Regions from separate parts of the Ruegeria sp. AO1 genome, predicted to be linked through region 4. Evidence: riboswitches for the same ligand, from Rfam matches in the RefSeq annotation. Region 4 holds a riboswitch; each other region holds the start of a gene.
The links. Region 4 has a riboswitch for cobalamin ahead of nrdH (glutaredoxin-like protein NrdH). Riboswitches for the same ligand answer to the same signal wherever they lie in the genome.
Positions count from the first base shown of each region.

Region 1: linked by a shared signal. The riboswitch ahead of ACR3FB_RS12615 (DUF4198 domain-containing protein) and the one ahead of nrdH (glutaredoxin-like protein NrdH) in region 4 are both predicted to bind cobalamin.
Region 2: linked by a shared signal. The riboswitch ahead of ACR3FB_RS11055 (DUF1636 family protein) and the one ahead of nrdH (glutaredoxin-like protein NrdH) in region 4 are both predicted to bind cobalamin.
Region 3: linked by a shared signal. The riboswitch ahead of ACR3FB_RS03630 (aromatic ring-hydroxylating oxygenase subunit alpha) and the one ahead of nrdH (glutaredoxin-like protein NrdH) in region 4 are both predicted to bind cobalamin.

Region 1 is NZ_JBQFJC010000001.1:2,555,456-2,559,662, forward strand. Features, by position in the region: gene ACR3FB_RS12600 (enoyl-ACP reductase FabI) at 1-379, shown strand, start outside; gene ACR3FB_RS12605 (hypothetical protein) at 439-618, shown strand; gene ACR3FB_RS12610 (FKBP-type peptidyl-prolyl cis-trans isomerase) at 631-1,059, opposite strand; cobalamin riboswitch at 1,318-1,519, shown strand; gene ACR3FB_RS12615 (DUF4198 domain-containing protein) at 1,650-2,435, shown strand; gene cbiM (cobalt transporter CbiM) at 2,442-3,053, shown strand; gene ACR3FB_RS12625 (cobalt ABC transporter permease) at 3,050-3,628, shown strand; gene cbiQ (cobalt ECF transporter T component CbiQ) at 3,628-4,207, shown strand, end outside.
Region 2 is NZ_JBQFJC010000001.1:2,229,577-2,233,783, reverse strand. Features, by position in the region: gene cobN (cobaltochelatase subunit CobN) at 1-981, opposite strand, end outside; gene cobW (cobalamin biosynthesis protein CobW) at 987-2,042, opposite strand; gene ACR3FB_RS11055 (DUF1636 family protein) at 2,039-2,419, opposite strand; cobalamin riboswitch at 2,503-2,706, opposite strand; gene ACR3FB_RS11050 (NAD(P)-dependent oxidoreductase) at 2,850-3,803, shown strand; tRNA gene ACR3FB_RS11045 (tRNA-Cys) at 3,843-3,916, opposite strand; gene ACR3FB_RS11040 (protein-L-isoaspartate O-methyltransferase family protein) at 4,138-4,207, shown strand, end outside.
Region 3 is NZ_JBQFJC010000001.1:756,079-760,285, forward strand. Features, by position in the region: gene ACR3FB_RS03620 (type I glutamate--ammonia ligase) at 1-836, shown strand, start outside; gene ACR3FB_RS03625 (GNAT family N-acetyltransferase) at 951-1,472, shown strand; cobalamin riboswitch at 1,592-1,795, shown strand; gene ACR3FB_RS03630 (aromatic ring-hydroxylating oxygenase subunit alpha) at 1,860-3,131, shown strand; gene ACR3FB_RS03635 (FAD-binding oxidoreductase) at 3,137-4,207, shown strand, end outside.
Region 4 is NZ_JBQFJC010000001.1:909,461-913,667, reverse strand. Features, by position in the region: gene ACR3FB_RS04440 (DEAD/DEAH box helicase) at 1-1,211, shown strand, start outside; cobalamin riboswitch at 1,300-1,491, shown strand; gene nrdH (glutaredoxin-like protein NrdH) at 1,577-1,798, shown strand; gene nrdI (class Ib ribonucleoside-diphosphate reductase assembly flavoprotein NrdI) at 1,814-2,227, shown strand; gene nrdE (class 1b ribonucleoside-diphosphate reductase subunit alpha) at 2,209-4,207, shown strand, end outside.

The sequences.
Region 1 (4,207 bases), 1.6 Mb from region 4:
TGGCGGCTCGCTGTTGACGCTGACCTATCAAGGCTCGAATCGTGTGGTTCCGAATTACAACGTGATGGGCGTTGCCAAAGCCGCGCTGGAATCGGCGACACGCTATCTGGCCAATGATCTCGGCCCCGAAGGCATCCGCGTGAACGCAATCTCGCCCGGTCCGATGAAGACGCTGGCCGGTGCTGCAATTGGCGGAGCGCGCAAGACCTACAAGTTCTGCGACCAGAACGCGCCGATGCGCTCGAACGCTACTCTGGAGGCCGTTGGTGGCACAGCGGTTTACCTGACCTCGGACGCGGGGGCTTGCACCTCGGGTGAGATCATCCGGGTGGACGGCGGTTTCCACGTGCTTGGAATGCCACAGCCGGATTTCATGTGACCACATCTTTCCCAGACGCCGCCAAGATTTGACCATCTTTCGGCGTCACGGATATGGGCATGAGCAAAACTGACCAGATCCTTGCCAGCAATACGCGTGGCACCCAGACCAAACGGAAAACGGGGTTCCTGAGCCCCCGCGCCCGTGTTCTGCTTTTGACGCTGACCACATTGCTGGTCTTGTTCGTGTTCCTCACGCAACCGCAGGTCCGCGCAGCGCTTGACGGGCTTTGGGGCTAATCCCCCAACCCTTCAGTTCACTGAGACAACCTCGATATCGAAAACCAGGTCCTGACCAGCCAGCGGGTGATTGGCGTCCAGCGTCACCGTGGCCTCGTTCGCTTCGACAACCGTAACAGGCAGCGCCTGACCGTCGGGGGTCTGCATCTGCAACTGGGTTCCAGGCTCTAGCGGGATGTCATCCGGAATACCCTCACGCGGGATGTCCTGCCGCATCGCCGGGTTGATCGGGCCATAAGCGTCGACACAGGCAATCTCGACCCGTTTCTTGTCGCCAACCGCCAGTCCTGGCATGGCACTGTCGAGGCCGGGGATGATCTGGCCCGAACCGACAACGAACTCCAGCGGATCGCGCCCGTCCGAGCTGTCAAAGACGGTGTCGTCCAGCAGCGTGCCGGTATAGTGGATGCGAACTGTGTCGCCTTGTTTGATCTCAGACATTGGGCCTCCGGGGCTTGTGGGGAATTGGGCGCCGAACACAAGCGCGCTACGCCGGAGTCTGACGCGGCGCAGGATGCATGCATCTGATTCTGATGTCCAGATTGCGTTGTAAGCGCGCGCATTCTCTTGTCGTCGCTTGCAAGCACGTCTTCGCTAAAAACAATACCCGGCTGGCAGAACAAGAACACCCGATCCTATCGACAGGATGTTATCGCTAAGGGTTGAAATAGAGATTGACCGGTAGTGGGAATCTCTGTCATCAGCGTCCTCATGTCCGGTTCCGGGTTCGCCCGGAGAAAAGGGAATGCGGTGCGGGGAATTCTGTTCCACCCAATGCCGCAACTGCCCCCGCAACTGTAGGCGGTGAGCAGGGCTGACACGCCACTGGGTTTCACCCGGGAAGGCCAGCCCCATGCTTTGACCCGCAAGTCAGGAGACCTGCCGGATTTGCACCCTCGGTAGGGGTGTGTCACCGATGCCGGGGTGTGCATTGGGCCGGTGCCCTCGTTTAGGGCTGATGGCTCCGTTCTCCCCGATGTCAAATAACAAAACGTGCCGGGGTTGGCACGAAGGGACGAGGGAAAGACCTTGTGAAGAAACTATTTTGCACGGCTACGGCTGCGCTGGCACTTCCAGCCATGGCGCATGCGCATTTTTTGCTGGAATACACCACGGACACGCTGATCGAGGCACCGGGCAATGTGCCGGTCAAGCTGATCTTCTGGCACCCGTTTGAGAACGGCCATGTCATGGATCTGGACAAGCCGCAGGAATTCTATGTGATCCACAATGGCGAAAAGACCGACCTGCTGGACACGCTGGAGCCCATCCGGTTTTCGAGCCCCGAAAACGAAGGCGCGGCCTTTCAGGGAACTGTTCCGGTCAAGCGTTCGGGCGACTACGTGATGGTCACTGTGCCTCAGCCCTATTACGAAGAGGCCGAGGACATCTATATCCAACAGATCACCAAGGCGTTCCTGAACCGCAACGAACTGCCGACCGACTGGATGAACCCCGCAGGTCTGGCGACCGAGATCGTGCCGCTGAACAAGCCCTACAACATCATCGCAGGCTCAACCTTCACTGGTCAGGTTCTGGCGAATGGCGAACCGGTTGCTGGCGCTGAGATCGAGATCGAGTACATGGCCGCCAAACCCAGCTTTGACAGCCAAGCCTCCTCCGAGCCGACCGTTTCGCCGATGCCGGGTGGCGCCGTTGTCGCCATTTCCGACGCCAATGGCTATTTCTCCTTCGGTGTCCCGAAAGCTGGCTACTGGGGCTTTGCTGCCCTCGGCGCTGGTCCTGAAACCGAACATGAAGGCAAAGAGTTGAGCCAAGACGCGGTGATCTGGATCCGCGCCTGGGACATGGAGTAACCCCAGATGCACATCGTCGACGGAGCCCTGTCCAACCCGGTCGTCATCGGCGGCGCTATTGCCGCCGCTGGTGGGGTGGCCATGGGCCTCAGGTCGCTGGATCTGGACCGTATCCCCACGGCTGGGGTGCTGGCGGCCAGTTTCTTTGTGGCCTCGCTGATCCACGTGCCGATCGGGCCGTCGTCGGTGCATCTGATCCTCAACGGTCTGGCCGGGCTTCTGCTCGGCTGGGCCGCCTTCCCGGCCCTGTTTGTGGGTCTGCTACTGCAAGCCGTTTTCTTTGGCTTCGGCGGGCTGACGGTGCTGGGGATCAATACGCTCAACATCGCCTGTCCGGCCGTTCTGGCGGGGCTATTGTTCCGACCCCTGATCGGACGCGGTTCGCCTGTTCATGGCGCGATCTGGGGCGGCATAGGCGGGGCCTTTGCCATTGCGGCCACCACTGTCATGGTGGGCATCTCACTGGCCCTGTCAGGGGACGAGTTCCTGCCCGCCGCCAAGCTGGTCTTCTTTGCCCATATCCCCGTGATGGTCATCGAGGCCGTTCTGACCGGATTTGCCGTCCTTCTGGCGCGAAAGGTCAAACCCGAGTTGTTTCTGACAAGGCCCGCCACATGAGACAGCTTGCCTTCATCTTGGCCCTATGCACGGCCCCTCTGCCCGCGCTGGCCCATAAGGTGATTGCCGGGGTCTTTGCATCCGGCGATGCGATCGAAGGGGAAATCGGCTTCTCCAACGGCACCATGGCGACCGATACCGAGGTTGTCGTGACCGATCCCAATGGGGTCGAGCTGGGCCGAGCCACGACCGATGCAGACGGGTTCTTCATCTACACGCCCACCACTGCCGTCGCCCATACCTTCTTTGCCGACCTTGGCGCCGGTCACGTGGCCGAGGTGACGATGCCCGCCGAGGACGTCGCCAAGATCATGGGCGTCGCCGTTCAGAACACGCCTGCAGCGTCGCCTACACCAACTCCCGCCTCAGAGGGCGTCACAGTGGCCTCCCTCAGCGATGAGGAACGTCAAGCCATCGCGGCAGCCGTGCGTGACGAAATACGCCCGCTGCGCCGGGAAATCGCCGCCTATCGCGAACATAACGACCTCCAGACCATTCTCGGCGGCATCGGATACATCTTTGGCCTGTTCGGGCTGGGCTTCTACCTCGCAGCGCGGAGGAAACTGGCAGGCTGATGGCACACGTACTGGGACCACAGGAACGGACGCTGGCCGAGGCTGGCACGGTCGGCCAACGGGGGTTGATCACCTCGCTTGATCCGCGTGTGCGCATCGTCATGTCCACTGTCTTTGCGGTCGTTGTGGTCTCCTTATCGTCCCTGCCCGCCCTTACGGCGGCGCTGATGGTCGCGCTGTCTCTGCTGGTGATATCCCGGCTACCTTGGCGCAAAACGCTCAAGCGGATGGCGATGATGGACAGTTTCATCATCTTCATGCTGGTCCTTTTGCCCTTCACCATGCCCGGGGACCCGATGTTTACCATCTCGGGGTTTCCGGCCAGCTGGCAGGGGTTCTGGAAAGCCCTGGAAATCGCGCTGACCGCAAATGCCGTGATTCTGGCCCTGATGGTTCTGGTCGGCACGATGGAACCTGTCACCTTGGGCCACGCCCTGCACCGGCTCCGCTGCCCGGAAACACTGGTGCATCTTCTGATGTTCACCATCCGCTACATCGACGTCCTGCATGAGGAATACCAACGCCTCCGCGCAGCCATGAAGGTCCGAAGCTTCCGCCCCGGTACCAACTGGCACACCT
Region 2 (4,207 bases), 1.3 Mb from region 4:
CGCCGAAATGCGCCCGTCGACTTCGGGCAGCACCACATGCATGGCAAGATCGGCAGGGGAAAGGCCCCGTTCGGCCTCGGCCCAAGCCTTGCGGCGGGATGTGGCGAGGGCCATCTGAAACACGGGCACGCCCGCCGCGTCCAAAGGAGACGTTCCCGATGCGCCTTTGCCCGAGAACGAGGTGGCGTTGATGATCGCCGAAGGCTTCAGAGCGACGATGTTTTCACGCAACCATTCAGCGGCAGCAGGTGCTTTGAGCGAGGGCGCGAAGAGACCCACAGCCTCGAACCCCCGATCCCGCAAGCTGCGGATCACGGCGGCGACAGGGGCCGTGTCCGCCGAGGTCAGGTAGGCGCGATAGAAGGTGACGACGATACGTTTTGCGTCGCCCGAAAAGGCTGTCTCAACCGGGATCACGCCGCGATCAGGACACCACGCGCCAGATTCGGGCAGGGTTTTAGCCCCCATAACAAGGCCGGCATAAAGCCCCGCCGCCAATGCCATCTGCGCCAAGGCGGCCTGTGCCGCGACTTCGCCGCCTGTGTCGCAGAGATGTGCCAGACGGCGCAGGGTCGAGACGGGCAGGGTGGAATAGTCATCCAGCCGCGGGTCCTCACGCCCGTCGGCGGGTAGGACGGCCAACGCGATGCCCTTGGCCTTCGCCAGCGACAGCACTTGCTGCAGCCCGTAAGCCCAGTAAGGCACGCCGCCAATCAGGCGGATCAGAATGCCCTTCGCACCCTCCAGCGTCTGCTCCACGTAGGTGTCGACGGACAGAGGATGTTTCAACGCCGTCAGGTTCGCCAACCGCATCGTGGGCATACGCCCATCCGGCCCGCCACCGCGATGCCAGCCCGCCGCGAAAGCGCCAAGGTCGCTGTCCGAGAAGGACAGCACCACCAAATCCGCCGGGCTCTGGCCCAGATCGGTTGGGATTTCCGTTTCTTCTAACCCGTGGCTTTCGCGGAAGACGACGTGCATGGGCCTTACTCGGCGGCCTCGGTCACACCCGCGAGGATATCGCGGATTTCCGCTTCTTTGATATCATCGTGCTCGGCGATCACCACCATGCGCGAGCGGCGTTCCTCACCGGGGCCCCATGGACGGTCGTATTGATGACGCACACGGGCACCCACGGCCTGCACCAGCAGGCGCATCGGCTTGCCTTGCACGGCGGCATAGCCTTTGACGCGCAGGATGTTCAGCTCATTGGCCAGACGTTCGATCTTGGCGACCAAATCGGCAGGATCGGACTGTTCCGGCAGATCAACGATGATGCTTTCGAAATCGTCATGCTCGTGATCGTGGTGACCGTCGTGATGCGAAGGACGAGCGTCCATGTCATCCTCGGCTGCGGCCTCAAGACCCAGAACGACGCGCACATCCACGGCGCCTTCGGCCACTTCGACAACGGGCAGCGGGCGAGGGGCCTCGGCGGCGATGATCTCTTTGGCTTTTGCCACGCCTTCGGGACCGGCCAGATCAGGCTTGGTCAGCAGGATGATATCGGCGCAGGAAATCTGATCCTCAAACACCTCGGATAAGGGCGTTTCATGGTCGATCGAGTCATCAGCCATGCGCTGAGCGTCCACCGCTTCGACATTCGGAGCAAAGCGACCAGCGGCGACGGCCTCGGCATCGGCCAGCGCGATCACGCCATCAACAGTGATTTTCGATCGGATATCGGGCCAGTCGAACGCCTTCAGCAGCGGCTTGGGCAGGGCGAGGCCCGAGGTTTCGATCAGGATGTGATCGGGGCGCGGCTCCAGCGCCATAAGGGCTTCGATGGTCGGGATGAAATCATCGGCCACAGTGCAGCAGATGCAGCCGTTCGCCAGTTCCATGATGTTTTCCACCGGACAATCCGGGATCGCGCAGGATTTCAGGATATCGCCATCGACGCCGACATCGCCGAACTCATTAACAACCACGGCCAGACGCTTGCCTTGCGGGTTCTGCATCAGGTGCTTAACGAGAGTTGTTTTGCCCGAGCCCAAGAAGCCAGTGATCACGGTGACGGGGAGTTTTTCCAAGTTGCTCATTTCAGGGCTCCAATCGGGGGAATACGGGCTGCGCAGTTTTTGCGGAAGTGTTCAGGGCGCTCACGCCATTTGACCAGACCATCTTCGGTCGCGAGGTACTTGGTGGCGCCGTCAACGATCACGTCGACATGGTCGGTTTCGTTCAAATGTTCATAGACAAAGGTCCAGCGATCCGGGCCGCCACGCAGCACGATGGAACAGCCCTCGTTGCAGTTGGACAAGCATTCCACGGCTTTGAGGGTAATCCCTTCCGGTAGGTCCGCCTGTTCAAGCGCTTTGTGCAACAGGGTGCCGGGGCGTTTCGCATCGTCTTCAGCGGGCAGCCCGCGACGACAGGTGGTGCAAACCAGTAATTCGACCGGAGCGGTCTCGGTCATGTCTCTCATCCCCCCAAATCCTCATCGTGGGGGACGGGGTTTCATGCGGGTCCCTTGACCCGACACCGGAACACCCCGTCCGGTTTCATCTTCGGGCGCTGGCAGGTCTCCCGGCTTGCGGATGTCAGAGGCGTACTCTGTCGGATGTCCCGCCTTCCCGGCTTTTCGCCAGTGGCTTGGGCATCCTCTCCGGTCACGGTCGCGGGGGCGGCTGCGCTTGGCGGAAAACCCGTTGACGCATTCCCTTTTCATCTGTTCGCACAGACACCAACACGAGGCTCATGCGGCACGCACCCGCAGCTTGTCAAGCGTGATGCAGCTCAGACCGCTGCGGCACGTTGAAAAGCGACCTGCCAGCGTCGCTAGGCGGCATGAACATGGCGCTGATGCATGGTCGCATGGCCTCAAATCGTAAACGGAGGCGAAATCCATGAAAGTAGGTTTTATCGGGCTTGGGAATGTGGGCGGTAAGCTGTCAGGGTCATTGCTGCGCAATGGAATCGACCTGACGGTTCATGACCTGAGCTCCGATCTGGTTGAGGGTTTTGTCGCGCAGGGGGCCAAAGCGGCTGAAAACCCGGCCCAGATGATGCGCGAATGCGATGCCGTGATCACCTGCCTGCCGTCGCCAGCGGCCTCGGACGCGGTGATGCAGGAGATGCTGCCCGAAGTTGGCCCCGGTAAAATCTGGATGGAGATGTCCACCACTGACGAGGCTGAGGTCAAGCGGCTGGGTGCCTTGGTTCTGGAGCGCGGAGGGGCCGCCGTCGATTGCCCTGTCTCGGGTGGCTGCCACCGTGCGGCGACGGGCAATATCTCTATCTTCGCTGGCTGCGACCGCGATACGTTCGAACGCATTCTGCCCTTCTTGACGACCATGGGTCGGCGGGTTCTGCACACCGGAGAGCTCGGCTCAGCCTCGGTCCTGAAGGTGCTGACCAACTATCTGGCCACAGCCAACCTGATCACTTGTGCTGAAGCGCTGGTCACCGCCAAGGCCGCCGGGATGGATTTGAACACCACCTACGAGGCCATCAAAATCTCGTCAGGGACCTCGTTTGTTCACGAAACCGAAAGCCAGGTGATCTTGAACGGCTCGCGCGATATTTCGTTTACTATGGATTTGGTGAAAAAGGATATCGGCCTGTTTCAGGACGTCGCCGACCGCGCCGGTGTTCCGCTGGAAATCAATCCGGTGATGATCAAGATCTTTGAGGATGGCATCGCCCGGTTTGGCGAGCGTGAGCTGTCGCCAAACATCATAAAACGTCTGGAAGAGGCCACAGGCCTGGACATCCGCGCACCGGGTTTTCCTACGGAAATGCTGGACGATGAGCCGGAAGAACCAGGTTACGAGGTTGTGCCTCAGGGGCGTTCCTCCTGAAAACTGAATTCCGGAGCCGGTATTTAAAGGAGGGGGATGTGGAGGCGAGTACCGGAATCGAACCGGTGTACACGGATTTGCAATCCGCTGCGTCACCACTCCGCCAACTCGCCTTTTCAAGTAAAATCAAATACTTGCCGTGGTGTGGTGGGCGTTTTAGCAGCTTTCATCGGGGGCGTCCAGAGGATTGCCGTCGATTTTGGGCCGCAAATCAATATTTGTGTGCGGCTGGTCTAAACGGATCGTGAACCAGGCTTGCGGCATCTGGGCCGTTGTCGAGTCAGGTCGAGTGTGGCACAAGCCAAATACCCAAGGGATTGAAAAGAGAGATCAGATGTCAGATTTCGCAGCCCGGCGCCGCACCATGGTTGATACGCAGGTACGACCCTCGGATGTGACCAAGT
Region 3 (4,207 bases), 150 kb from region 4:
CGATTTGTCAGGTCGGTTTGAAGCCGGATTCGATCATGAAGGAATATGGGCCAAACCAATATGAGGTCGTCATCGGTCCTGAACTGGGGGTACGCGCAGCGGACGCGGCCATCATGGTACGCGAACTGACCTATGCGACTGCACAGGCCTATGGCGAGCGGGCGACCTATACCCCTATTCGTGATGTCGCGAGCGTTGGGAATGGGGTCCATATCCATATGAGCTTTGTTGACGATAGAGGCGCGCCGCTGACCTACGCCGAAGACGGGCCCTGCGGTATGTCGGACCTGACGAGTGCCTTCGCTGCTGGAGTTTTGAAATATCTGGATGCAATCCTGGCCCTGACTGCGCCTTCGGTGATCTCGTATGAGCGCCTGACACCGCATCGTTGGTCTGCGGCTTTCAACAATCTGGGTTTCCGCGATCGCGAGGCTTCCTTGCGGATTTGTCCTGTAACTGCAAAAGACCCGGCCTCGATCACGGGGCAGTTCAACATCGAATACCGCGCGGCGGATGCTGCAGCTTCGCCTCATCTGGCGCTTGCGGCGGTTGTCATGGCTGGGGCGCAAGGGATCGAAGAGGGGCTACCCGCGCCCATTCCAACCGAGGAAGATCTTTCGCTGTTGGACGTCGCAGAACTGAACCAAAGGGGGCTGGTGCGCTTGCCTCAGACCTTGGAAGACGCGCTAGACCGGTTCGTTTCCAACCCGGTTGTCACCGGTTGGTTCCCCAAAGGCTTCGCTGAGGTGTATCAAGCGCACAAGCAATCCGAGATCGCGACAACCGAACATCTGGACACAGACGCACGCTGCCGATTGTACGAAGAAACATATTGACCTGAGCGGCTGGTCTTGCCGAAGCTCGCCAAATGCGACATCTGGGGCGTCGGTCGGGTAGTTTCGCGCCGTATGACGCGGCGCAGGCTGTTTAGCTCAGGATAGGGATGGATCATGGACCGTTCAGAAACCGATGCCATCTTGAATGTGCATAGGCTGGCTTTTGGCGAAGCAGAAGGTGACGAAATCGCTCAACTCGCCGAAGATCTCCTTGAGTATCCGGAAACGATTTCAATCAGCGTAAGGCGTGAGGGGCAGATCGCGGGCAATGTCATGTTCACCCCGTTTGTCTTCCAGGATCACCCGGACGTTAAATGCTGTCTTCTGGCGCCCTGCGGTGTCTCGCCCGAGCATCAAGGTCTCGGTGTTGGCAGAGAGATGATGGAGACGAGCATCAACCACTTGAGATCCGTTGGAACAGACGCTGTCTTCGTGTTGGGCGTTCCGACTTTCTATCCCCGATTTGGGTTTGTCCCTACCGACAAAGAGACGCCATATCCGGACCTTCTGACGATCCCCGAGGCATGGATGGCGCTAGAGCTTACCGCAGGATATGTTGAAAAGCTGGGGGGCAAGACACTTGCGATTGCGCCCTTTATGCACTCGCATTTGTGGGACACATCGCAGCACGGGTGAATTCCGTTTTTTTGTTCTTGTCTCAAAACGCAGCCCTGTTTCAGGTTTCCATTTTTGCAGACCATGTCTGTTTTGTTTCTGGAAATGTCGCAAGGCTTTCAGCCACGAGTCCTTCTCCGAGTAGGTTGCGCGTGTGAGGTGCTGCTGTCTGATTCTCAGGTGGCAGAGAATTGGGAAGCCGGTGCAATTCCGGCGCTGCCCCCGCAACGGTAAGAAAGGTCAGGTTCGACAGGTGACCACTGGGACGAGGATCCCGGGAAGGTGTCGAAACCGGGCGTAAGCCCCTTTCAAGTCCGGAAACCAGCCTTGCATATATGTCAAACCGCGGGTGGCGGTGGGGGCACAGGTTTCGGACGTGATCCTCGCGCGGCTCCGGAATGGCCTCTGATGTCATCTGCCCAAGCGAAGCCGCGGGGCGCGGCAGGAGAGCCAGAAGTGAGCAACGTTCAAAGCCTGTTGGCGCGTCGAAACCCGGCCTATGCCCTTGAACAGGCATTCTATACAGATCCAGAGGTCTTTCAGACCGACCTTGAAGTCATCCACTACCGGGACTGGCTGTTCGCCATTCCGGCATGTGAGCTGGTGAAAACAGGCGACTATGTGACCTACAATGTAGGCGCATATCGCGTGATCATCGTGCGCGGTGCGGACAACCAGATCCGGGCCTTCCACAACACCTGCCGCCATCGCGGGTCGATCATCTGCAAAGCGGCCAAGGGGAACTCGCCCAAACTGGTTTGCCCCTATCACCAGTGGACCTATGAGCTTGATGGTTCATTGCTGTGGGCCCGCGACATGGGGCCGGATTTCGACCCCAAACAACACGGGCTGAAAACCGTTCACTGCCGGGAATTGGCCGGGCTGGTCTATATCTGTCTTGCAGATGAAGCGCCTGATTTCGACACATTCGCCAACAAGGCGCGTCCCTATCTGGAGTCGCATGATCTGAGCAACGCCAAGGTCGCTTTTGAAAGCACGATCATCGAGAACGGCAACTGGAAGCTCGTTTGGGAAAACAACCGCGAGTGCTATCACTGCGGCGGCAACCACCCTTCGCTGTGCCGGACCTTCCCTGATGATCCCTCGGTGACCGGTATCGAAGGGGGTGAAACCCCGGCCTTCATGCAAACTCACTTCGACCGGTGTGAGGCCGCAGGCATGCCGTCTCAGTTCTATCTGCATGATGACGGGCAATACCGTCTGGCGCGGATGCCGCTGAAGGAAGGGGCGGAAAGCTATACTCTGGACGGCAAATCCGCTGTACGCCGCTTTCTGGGCCGTTCGCCCTTTGCGGATGCGGGGACGTTGTTGAAGTTCCACTATCCCAGCACATGGAACCACTTCCTGGCTGATCATTCGATTGTTTTCCGCGTCACTCCGGTCAGCCCGACCGAGACCGAAGTCACCACGAAATGGCTGGTCAACAAGGATGCGGTTGAAGGGGTCGACTATGACGTCAAGCGCCTGACCGAAGTTTGGATGGCCACCAATGACGAAGATCGCCGCGTGGTAGAAGACAACCAGATGGGCATCAACAGCCCGGCCTATGTGCCGGGGCCGTATTCGGGGATCCAGGAATCCGGTGTTCTGCAATTCACCGATTGGTATTGCAGCACCCTGGCGCGCCACCTGGCACCTAACACGATGGCGGCGGAGTGACGGAGATGAAAGATCTGAACGCTGTTGCCTCGATCTGGCAGGATGACGAGACGCTGGAATGCGTCTCGGTCGTGCCCGAAACGCCAAACACCGCGAGCTTTACGTTTCGCGCCCCTTCGGGGGCGTTGTTTGCCTACCATCCGGGTCAGTTCCTGACGCTGGAAATTCCGGCACCGGGGCAGCCGGGGGGCGTTGTGCATCGGACCTATACGATCTCGTCATCCCCATCGCGTCCACGGTCCATCACGATCACGGCTAAGGCGCAGCCGGACAGTATCGGCACGCGTTGGATGCTGGACAATCTGCAGCCGGGTATGCGGATGCGGGCGATTGGCCCGGCGGGTCTGTTCACCAATGCTGAAAGCGTTGCCCCCAAATATCTGTTCATCTCGGCGGGCTCGGGCATCACGCCGATGATGTCCATGACGACCTGTATGTGGGATGAAGGCCGCGATCTGGATGTCGTCTTCATCAACTGCGCCAAGCGTCCGTCCGAGATCATCTTCCGCCAACGGTTGGAGCAGATGGCAAGCCGGACGCCGGGTCTGGATCTGAAGTTTGTTGTGGAGAAAGCGGATCGCTACAGTCCCTGGACCGGCTACCAGGGTCAGTTCAACCAGCTGATGTTGGGCCTGATGGCCCCAGACTATCTGGATCGCGAGGTCTATTGCTGCGGTCCGGAGCCGTTCATGCAAGCTGTTAGGGACGCTCTGTCGGGTCTTGGCTTTGACATGGACAACTACCATCAGGAGAGCTTTGGTGCCCCGGTTGAGACCGAAGCAGATCAACCCGATCTGTACGACGTCATCCCCGACGATGACAGCGCCGCCGAGATCGTTTTTGCGAGTTCGGGCGTCACTGCCAAGGTTGCCGAGACGGATACGGTTCTGGCTGCGGCACGCGCGGTCGGGTTGAACATTGCCTCGGGCTGTACGTTTGGCGTTTGCGGCACCTGTAAGGTCAAAAAGACCTCGGGTGAAGTTCACATGGTACACAATGGCGGTATCTCCGAGGATGACATAGCAGCAGGCTACATTCTGGCGTGCTGTTCAAACCCGATCGGCAAGGTCGAAGTT
Region 4 (4,207 bases):
TGGCCCCGCGAGATGGCGAGAATGCAATAATCAACGTGCTGCGCTTCTATGAGGCCCCCAACGCCATCATCTTTTGCAACACCCGCGCCATGGTCAGCCGCCTAACGGCGCGGCTGTCGAATCGTGGATTCTCGGTCGTGGCCCTGTCCGGAGAGCTGACGCAGAGCGAACGTTCGAACGCGCTGCAAGCCATGCGCGACGGGCGCGCCCGCGTTTGTGTGGCGACCGATGTAGCCGCGCGCGGGATCGACCTGCCGAACCTTGATCTGGTGATCCATTCAGAACTGCCGAACAGCCATGAAACGCTGTTGCACCGCTCGGGCCGAACCGGACGCGCCGGACGGAAAGGCGTCAGCGCGCTGATCGTGCCGCCCGCGTCGTTCAAAAAGGCGCAACGCCTGCTGAAATTCGCCAAGCTGACTGCCGATTGGGGGTCTGCGCCCTCGGCCGATGAGGTTCAGGCGCAGGACATGCAGCGGATGTTCAGCTCGGACGACTGGACCGTGGATGTGACCGAGGGCGAAAGTGCGCTCGTCGACGATCTGGTCTCGCGCTTTTCACCGCAGCAACTGGCGGCGGCCTATCTGCGTCAATACGGGCGCAAACACTCCGCCCCGGAGGAACTGAGCGACGCACAAGATACCGCGCCAAAGCCGAACGTTCCCTTCGGCCCAAGCGTGTGGTTTTCGCTGTCGGAGGGTCACAACGAAAACGCCTCACCCCGCTATCTGCTGCCCATGTTGTGCAAGGCGGGGAAGATCACCAAGACCGATATCGGTGCGATCCGCATTGCTGACACCGAAAGCTATATCGAGATTCGCGAAAGCAGCGTTGAAGGTTTCCTGAAGGCCATTGGCCCCGAGATGACGGTCGAAGGTACCAAGACCCTGGTGCAACTGGACGCACCGCCCGCCCTTTCCGGTGGTGGCCGCAAAGGTCCCAAGCGCGACTTCAAAGGCAAGAAGCGCCGCGAACGCCCGGCCCGCGCGGCTGAGCCTCAGCCCGCAAAACCACGCCGCAAACCTGCCGAGAAACCCAAGCTAGAGACGCGGCCCAAACGGGATGAGGCCCCCTCGGGCGATCAGCACAAGAAACCTGCGCGCCGTCCGAAAGGCCCGCCTCCGCCCAAAGGCAAGCCAAGCAGCAAGAAAAACCGCGCACGTGCGGCTGCGATGAAGGGTGGCAACGCGATGCCCAAGCGGAAAAAGTAAACCGCCTTAGCGCACGCGGCAGGTTGTGCAAGCGAAGAAATTTATTTTCTTCGCCACACCATATATTGACAACACGCCACCACCAACCCCAATATGGTGTTGCTTCGGTTCTTTCGATTCCTGTTGAAAGCTAAGAGGGAAACCGGTGAAAAACCGGCGCTGCCCCCGCAACTGTAAGCGGAGAGTTCGGCTGAATACGCCACTGAAAGCGTGCTTTTGGGAAGGTCAGTCCGAACGTCAATCCGCGAGCCAGGAGACCTGCCGCAAGCAAAGAAAGAGAACCGCGAACGGAGGGTTCGGGGGCGTGTTCAGGGGTCATTTTGCCCGCAGCGTCCTCGGCATTCATTAAAAGGACAGAGGACGACATGAGCATTACCGTATATTCCAAACCCGCATGCGTACAATGCACCGCCACCACCCGCGCGCTGGATGCAAAAGGCATCACATATGACGTCATCGACCTGACCCAGGACGACAGCGCCATGACCCACGTGACCGAGCTGGGTTATCGTCAGGCTCCTGTCGTTGTGGCGGGCAGTGATCACTGGTCGGGGTTCCGCCCGGACATGATCGCCCAACTGGCCTGATCCATGGCCGCGCCGATCCCGGCGCTGGTCTATTTTTCATCGAAATCCGGAAACACCCACCGCTTTGTCTCGCGGCTGGGCCTGACCTCTTTCCGCATTCCGAATGGAATGGACCCGCTGCCCGACGCCGGACACCCCTATGTGCTGATCAGCCCCACCTATGCAGATGGCGAAGGACGCGGGGCGGTTCCGAAACAGGTGATCCGGTTCCTGAACGACCCGGACAGACGCGCCGGGATCGTTGGAGTGATCGGCACAGGCAATCGTAATTTTGGTGCGACCTACGCTTTGGCCGGTCGCATCATCGCCCAGAAATGCAACGTACCGCTGCTCTACACGTTTGAGTTGGCCGGAACAGAGACCGACATCGCCCGCGTCCGCGCCGGGCTGGAAAAACTAGGGAGACACCTATGCTCGACAGCAGCGTAAACGAGCAGGACTATCACGCATTGAACGCGATGCTGAACCTCTACGATGGTGAGGGTAAGATCCGCTTCGATGCCGACCGTATGGCCGCGCGGCAGTATTTCCTGCAGCACGTCAACCAGAACACTGTGTTCTTCCACTCGCTGGATGAAAAGCTCGGGTATTTGGTGTCCGAAGGCTACTACGAAGAGGCCGTTCTGGACCAGTATTCCAAGAACTTCATGCGCAAGATCTGGGATGCGGCCTATGCCAAGAAATTTCGGTTCCCGACCTTTCTAGGCGCATTTAAGTATTACACCTCATACACGCTGAAAACCCGTGACGGGCAGCGGTTCCTGGAACGCTATGAGGACCGCGTCGTCATGACCGCGCTGGCGCTGGCGCGCGGCGATGAGGCGCTGGCCCTGTCCTTCATGGAGGAAATCCTCGACGGTCGCTTCCAACCCGCCACGCCTACCTTCCTGAACGCGGGCAAAGCCTCACGCGGCGAGCTGATCTCGTGCTTCCTGCTGCGGCTTGAGGACAACATGGAAAGCATCGGGCGCGGCATCAACTCGGCCCTGCAACTGTCTAAGCGCGGCGGAGGTGTGGCGCTGCTCCTGACCAACATCCGCGAGCACGGCGCGCCGATTAAGGGCATTGAGAACCAATCCTCGGGCGTGATCCCGGTGATGAAACTGCTGGAGGACAGCTTCTCCTACGCCAATCAGCTTGGCGCGCGGCAAGGTGCGGGTGCGGTGTATCTGAACGCGCACCACCCGGACATCATGCGCTTCCTCGACACCAAGCGCGAAAACGCGGATGAGAAGATCCGTATCAAAACGCTGAGCCTTGGCGTGGTGATCCCTGACATCACTTTCGAGCTGGCGAAGAAAAACGCCGATATGTATCTGTTCTCGCCCCATGACGTGGAAAAGGTCTATGGCGTGCCGTTCTCGGAAATCTCGGTGACCGAGAAATATCACGAGATGGTCGATGACAAGCGCATCCGGAAATCCAAGGTCAATGCGCGTGAATTCTTCCAGACCATTGCCGAGATCCAGTTCGAATCCGGCTATCCCTACGTGATGTTCGAAGACACGGTGAACCGGATGAACCCCATTGCGGGCCGGATCAACATGTCAAACCTGTGCTCCGAGATTTTGCAGGTCAATGAGGCGTCGGAATTCAACGATGACCTCAGCTATGCGCATCTCGGCACGGATATCTCTTGCAACCTCGGCTCGCTGAACATTGCCAAGACGATGGATGGCGGTGATCTGGGCCGTACTGTCGGCGCTGCGATCCGCGCGCTGACGGCGGTGTCCGAAATGTCAGCAATCGACTCGGTGCCGTCGGTACGTCGAGGCAATGATGAAAGCCACGCAATTGGTCTGGGGCAGATGAACCTGCACGGGTTCCTTGCCCGCGAACATATCCACTATGGCTCGCCTGAGGGGGTCGAGTTCACATCCGTGTACTTCGCAACCGTGGCGTATCACGCGATCCGCACCTCTTGCGATCTGGCGCAGGAACGCAACGCATCATTCAAGGGGTTCGAGAACTCCGACTACGCCTCGGGCACCTTTTTCGACAAATACACCACCCGTGACTGGCTGCCCGAAAGCGAGCGGGTGAAGGCTCTGTTCGATGGCATGACCCTGCCCACAAGCGACGACTGGGCAGCGTTGAAGGCAGATGTGATGAAACACGGCCTTTATAACCGCAACCTTCAGGCGGTGCCGCCGACCGGCTCGATCAGCTATATCAACAATTCGACCTCTTCGATCCATCCCATCGTCTCGAAGATCGAAATCCGTAAAGAGGGCAAGATCGGCCGCGTCTACTATCCGGCGGCTTTCATGAACAATGACAACCTCGAATACTACCGCGACGCCTATGAGATCGGCCCCGAGGCGCTGATCGACACATATGCCGCGGCCACCGAGCATGTGGATCAGGGCCTGTCTCTGACCCTGTTCTTCCCGGCCGAAGCCACGACCC